2 regions of the Paenibacillus sp. FSL H8-0457 genome follow, and region 1 is predicted to be linked to the other one. Evidence: predicted binding sites of a transcription regulator. Region 1 holds the regulator's gene; the other holds the start of a gene.
The links. Region 1 encodes Rex, which represses fermentation and respiration genes when NADH is low (regulators of the CRP and FNR family bind a similar motif). Its sites were predicted from a motif close to TTGTGAAATATTTCACAA; they were not measured.
Positions count from the first base shown of each region.

Region 2: hcp (hydroxylamine reductase) is a predicted target of Rex. The motif match lies at 1,368-1,385, and genes of this name have one in related genera.

Region 1 covers NZ_CP150293.1:2,562,660-2,565,820, forward strand. The annotation lists gene dinG (ATP-dependent DNA helicase DinG) at 1-1,190, shown strand, start outside; gene MHI43_RS11330 (redox-sensing transcriptional repressor Rex) at 1,256-1,921, shown strand; gene MHI43_RS11335 (amidohydrolase) at 1,896-3,161, shown strand, end outside.
Region 2 covers NZ_CP150293.1:1,163,723-1,166,883, forward strand. The annotation lists gene hcp (hydroxylamine reductase) at 1-1,197, opposite strand, end outside; gene MHI43_RS05050 (2-oxoacid:acceptor oxidoreductase family protein) at 1,447-2,469, shown strand; gene MHI43_RS05055 (thiamine pyrophosphate-dependent enzyme) at 2,466-3,161, shown strand, end outside.

The DNA.
Region 1 (3,161 bases):
GAGATGCCGGCCAATTCTCGCTCCGCCTGTCCCCGCTGAAGAAGCCGAAGGATTGGGATTCGATGGCCGAACTGGAGCATCAAATTCATCTGACGCTGGGCGATGTCGTGCGCAAGGGCGATAAGCTGATCGCCGAAATGAAGGAAGATTTGGATGACTACAGCGCGGACAGCCTGTTAACCGACCTATCGGGCCTATTTAAGGACCTGGCCGCGCATCGCGAAGACCTGCGCTCCTTCATGGCCCTGAACGATGAGGGCACGGTATACTGGATGGAGGCGAATGGCAATTTCCGCAGCAAATCGCTGCAGTTGTATGCCGTGCCCGTCGACGTGAGCTCTCATTTGAAGGAATTGTTTTTTGACAAGAAACAAAGCGTGATTCTGACATCGGCGACCTTGTCGGTGGACAAATCGTTTCAGTTCATGATCGAGAACCTGGGTCTTCAGGAAGCGGCTGAAGCGGGGAACCTGAACACGGTTCAGCTCCCGTCCCCGTTTAATTACAGGGAACAAGCCCTTCTTGTCGTGCCGCGCGATTTTCCGAGCGTGAAGGGATCGGTCGGGGATGCACTCTTTGTGAATACGCTCGTGAAGTCTTTAGCCGATACGGCCGTCGCTACGCATGGCCGCATGCTCGTCCTGTTCACTTCGTACCGGATGCTGCGCCAGGTGCACGAGCCGCTGAAAGAAGCGCTGGCATCAAGCGACATCACGGTATTGGGACAAGGGATGGACGGAACCAGCCGTACCAAGTTAATCCGAAGATTTCAGGACAGCAGCGCTTCCGTGCTGCTGGGCACCAGCTCCTTCTGGGAAGGGGTAGACATCCCGGGTGAGGCGCTGACTTGTCTTGCCATCGTCCGGCTGCCGTTCCAGCCGCCGAATCACCCCTTGGTCGAAGCCAAGAGCGAACTGCTGCAGCAGCAGAAGAAGAATCCCTTCATGAAGCTTTCGGTTCCGCAAGCGGTCATTCGTTTCAAACAGGGGTTTGGGCGCCTGGTGCGAACAGCACAAGATAAAGGGATCGTGATCGTGTACGATACCCGGGTCATTGAATCCTATTACGGGAAGTATTTCTTATATTCCTTGCCGGGGCCGAAGATGGAGCACATGTCGACAGAGGGGATCGTACCCCGAATTTCGGAATGGCTGCAGGAAGAGGCAAGCGCGGGGAACCAAGCTGAATAAAGTGAAACCAAGCACGATCAACAAAAAAAGATGTAGTTATTAACCTATTATTAGGGGGAGCATGCATGAAATCGGAAAAAATTTCGGAAGCCGTGGTCCGCAGATTACCTGTATACTTGCGCTATTTGAATGAGCTTCAGAAGAGGGAGGTTTCCACGGTTTCCTCCCAGGAATTGGGACAGAAGCTGGACCTCAATCCTGCTCAAATTCGTAAGGACCTGGCGTATTTCGGTGATTTTGGACGGAAAGGGATCGGATATGATGTTTCTTATCTGATCGAGAAGATTCGCCAGATTCTGAAGCTGGACCAGAAGATCAATGTCGCATTGGTCGGGGCCGGTAATCTTGGACATGCATTATCGAATTACAATGCATTCCTGAAGGATAATATGAAGATTGTGGCGATTTTCGATTCGTATTCTCCCAAAGTTGGTATGAAAATTAACAATTTGGTCGTACAGCCGATGGAAGAGCTGGAGAAGACGGTTCATGAGCACGGCATTCGAATCGGGATTATTACCGTTCCGGATTTCGAAGCGCAGAACGTAGCGAATCAGCTTATCGCCTCAGGGATCGAGGCGATTCTGAACTTTGCGCCAACCATCCTGAAAGCCCCAGCCCATATCCGGATTCATACGGCTGATTTTACAACGGATTTGCAAAGTTTGGCCTATTATTTGGATAACGGCAAGGAGGATGCAGCACATGACAACAACGAAGTGGATGGTTAAGAACGGAACGTTTGCAGTACTGGAGGAAGACCGATCCGTGCTGCGCGGATATATGGTGGTCGAGAACGACCGGATCACGTACCTGGGCGAAGAGGAGCCCGTCGTGGAAGAGGGAACAGAGATTATCGACGGAACCCATCTGTTCTTCCTGCCTGGATTGGTGAACACGCATGGACATGCCGCCATGTCGCTTCTTCGAGGCTATGGGGACGATCTGGCGCTGCAGGTATGGCTTCAGGAAAAAATGTGGCCGATGGAAGCCAAATTCACGTCAGACGACGTATATTGGGGCACATCGCTCTCCGTGCTGGAGATGATCAAGGGCGGAACCACGACGTTTGTGGATATGTATGACCATATGGATCAGGTCGCGAAGGTTGTCCAGGACTCGGGAATGCGCGGCGTCCTGACGCGCGGCGTAATCGGTTTATGCCCGCCCGAGGTACAGCAGCAGAAGCTGGATGAGGCGGTGGCATTCGCGAAGGATTGGCATGGCAAGGCTGACGGCAGAATTACGACGATGATCTCGCCGCACGCGCCTTATACCTGCCCGCCGGATTTCATCGAAAAATTCGTTCAAGCATCCCATGACTTGAACCTGCCTTTGCATACCCATATGTCCGAAACGGAAACGGAAGTGGCTCAGAATGTTAAGGACTACGGGCTTCGCCCCGTTGCCCATTTGGAGAAGCTGGGCATGTTCTCCCGTCCTACGCTCCTTGCGCATGCCGTTCATCTGACCGATGAAGAAATCGAAGTCTTGGCCAAGCATCAAGTAGCCGTATCCCATAATCCCGGAAGCAATTTGAAGCTTGCGAGCGGAGTCGCCCGCGTACCTGCGCTGCTCAAAGCCGGCATAACGGTGTCGCTCGGTACCGACGGACCTGCTAGCAACAATAACCTGGATATGTTCGAAGAGATGCGGCTGGCTGCCCTGATCCATAAAGGAGTGAGCGGGGATCCGACAGCCATTCCGGCCTCCGAAGCGCTTCGAATGGGTACGGAGTACGGAGCCAGGTCCGCTTTCCTTGAGGATATCGGTATGCTCGCGGTTGGGATGAAAGCCGATATGATCGCATTGAATACGGATCAGGCGCATTTCCTTCCGCGGACCGACTATATTTCTCACGCGATCTACTCTGCCAGCGCGAAGGATGTAGAGCATGTATGGGTTGACGGCAAGCAGGTGGTGAAGAATGGCGCGAGCCTTACTCTCGACGAGGAACGCATCCGCCGGGAA
Region 2 (3,161 bases), 1.4 Mb from region 1:
GGCCATGACGAAGAAACGGCGGATCGCCCCGGATTTCACGGCATCGACGACTTGATCGGCCACGTTCATCACAGCAGCATGAGCGAAACCGCCGATGATCTCACCCGTTTCAAGCTCCGTTGGAGCGGGGCATCCTTTCGCTTGCTCGATTAGTAGGGAGAAGTCTTTGGGAGCACCGTCTGTTCCTTCTGGAATATGGCGGACACTCGGAAACCCCGTGTTGCCTGTTGTATAGATACGATCCTTATAACTGTCTTTCGGCGGAACGATACAGTTGGTCGTCATTAATATCGGTCCGTTAAAGGCTGCGAATTCGCTATTCTGCTTCCACCACGCATTTCCGTAATTGCCTACAAAATGCTCATATTTCTTGAATGCCGGATAATAGTGGGCAGGCAGCATTTCACTGTGCGTGTACACGTCCACGCCGGTTCCTTCCGTCTGCTTCAGCAGCTCCTCCAAATCCTTCAGATCATGGCCGCTAATGAGAATGCCGGGCCGGTTGCTTACCCCGATATTGACCTTCGTAATTTCCGGATTTCCGTAAACCGAGGTGTTCGCTTCATCCAGCATCGCCATGGCGTTTACGCCGTATTTACCGGTTTCCATCGTCAAAGCGATCAGATCCTGCACTTCAAGGCTGTCGTCAAGCGTGACGGCAAGCGCACGGCGCATAAAACGGTTTAATTCGTGATCATCCTTCTCCAGATGCAGCGCGTGGTACGTATAAGCAGCCATCCCCTTCAAGCCGTAAGTAATTAATTCGCGCAGCGAGCGGATGTCTTCATTGCGGGTTGAAAGGACACCCACCGTACGTGCTTTTTCATCAAAAGAAGCTTCGTTATCCGCTTGCCAGACGGCAGCATCAGGGAGATTGGCGGTTCCTTCCGGAAATTGTTCGTTATAATAGGTGCGCACCTCGCCGCGGAGCTCGATCGCTTCCCGGATTCTTCCCACAAAAACCTCGCGGTCAAAGTTGGCGTTCGTAATCGTTGCAAACAAGGAGTCCATCATAAACAGCGATACGCGCTGTTCAAGCACCTCCGGCAGCCGGACATCCAGACTGAGAAAAGAGATACCTTTCAGCAGATAAATCAGCAAATCCTGCAGGTTTGCCACATCATGCGGTTTGCCGCATACGCCGACAATGGTGCAGCCTGTTCCTTTGGATGCTTCCTGACATTGAAAGCAGAACATGGACGGCTGATGCTGTAAGCTCTCTTAGGCGTTATTATTCATGATTTCTCCTCCAATTTTGTGATTATTAGTCGTAAGGTCAGTAAATGATTGCCTCGCAATTGGACTGTTGAAGACAGTATACTTCGCTCCCACAACCGACATAGTGATTGGAATCACAATTTTTTGAGTAGTGAGTTTAATCACAAACCCGGTCCGTTTCTTCTTTTAAACTGGAATTAATGACCTAAGAAGAAATGAGGAGAGAACATGTCGATTTTACCTCAAAAGAATGAACTGGGATTTTTCGAGATCCGTCTCGAATCCATCGGCGGGCTTGGCGCCAATCTGGCCGGAAAAATGCTGGCCGAAGCTGGGGTTACCGGTTCCGGACTTAACGGTTCGAATTTTTCCAGCTATGGTTCGGAGAAAAAAGGGTCGCCGGTGAAGAGCTTCGTAAGGTTCTGCGATTCCGAGGTGGAAATCCGCGATCACAGTCCCATTGAGCAGCCGCATGTCGTCGGCGTATTTCATGAAGCCTTGTATAAGACGATCGATGTCATAAGCGGATTACAGCCTGATGGAACGGTACTTGTGAATACGGCGCGAGCCCTTTCCGAAGTGGCCGTGGATCTGAACATGAAGCAGGGAACGCTGGCCGTAGTTGATGCGCTGAAAATTTCCGTTGAGGAAAAAACCAAAGTGAATACGGCCATGCTGGGGGCTTTGTTCCGGATTTGCAGCTTTCTAGACCCGGACGATATGCGGCAGGTGATCCGCACAACATTTGAGAAGAAGCTGCCCCACCTCGTGGAAGCGAATGTGCGGACCTTTGACAGAGGATATAACGAAGTCCGGTTCCTTTCCTTAGGAAATGGCTCAGCGCTTATAGACCCAATCGCTTTTGCAAGACCGCAGCCGATTCTTGGATATGACACGCAGGAGCTGGGCGGGATTCTGAACGTTACGGCGAACAGTGTCCTGAAGGATCTTAGCGGCTCTCGGCAGGGATATTTGCCAGAATACAAGATCGAGGACTGCATACACTGTGCCGCCTGCGATACGGTATGTCCGGATTTCTGCATCGTGTGGGAGAAGAAACCGGATAAGCGCGGCAACATGCAGATGTTTATGAAAGGTATCGATTATCAGTATTGCAAAGGCTGCTTGAAGTGTATCGAAGCTTGTCCGACCACCGCTTTAGCTGCCATGTTAGAAGAGCCGCATTATGCGGAGCAGCACCGTGTGCCGCAATCATTTCCCTATATAACTGCGGAGGGAGTCCGATCATGAATATGCAAATTCAAGAAACAACGGAGAACAAGCTGGCGGCCGCTCAAACGGCAGTTTTCGAATCGGGAAACGAAATGGCTGCCATGGCGGCTGCCCAAATTAATTATCACATTATGGGTTATTTTCCGATTACTCCTTCTACGGAAATCGCCCAATATCTTGACATGATGCGTACACGCGGCGAACATGACATCAAGCTCATTCCAGCTGACGGCGAACATGGATCGGCGGGGATTTGCTACGGTGCGGCCGCAGCCGGAGCACGGGTATTCAATGCTACCAGCGCAAATGGTTTCCTGTATATGATCGAACAGCTTCCTGTGCAAGCGGGCACACGTTTCCCGATGGTCATGAATTTGGTGACGCGTGCAGTCAGCGGACCGCTGGATATTCGCGGTGACCATTCGGATCTTTACTACGGCCTGAACACCGGCTGGGTGATTTTGACCGCCCGTTCACCGCAGGCCGTGTATGACATGAATATTATGGCGCTGCGAATCGCTGAACATGAAGACGTACGCCTGCCGGTCATTGTAGCTTATGACGGATTTTTTACATCGCACCAGAAACGCCGGGTACAAATATTCACGAACCGGGAAACCGTTCAGGGGTTTGTAGGGGAACAGGCGCCTGAATATCCGCATGTGCTGGACGAGAACAACCCGATCGTTGTTGGGGCTTATATGAACGGC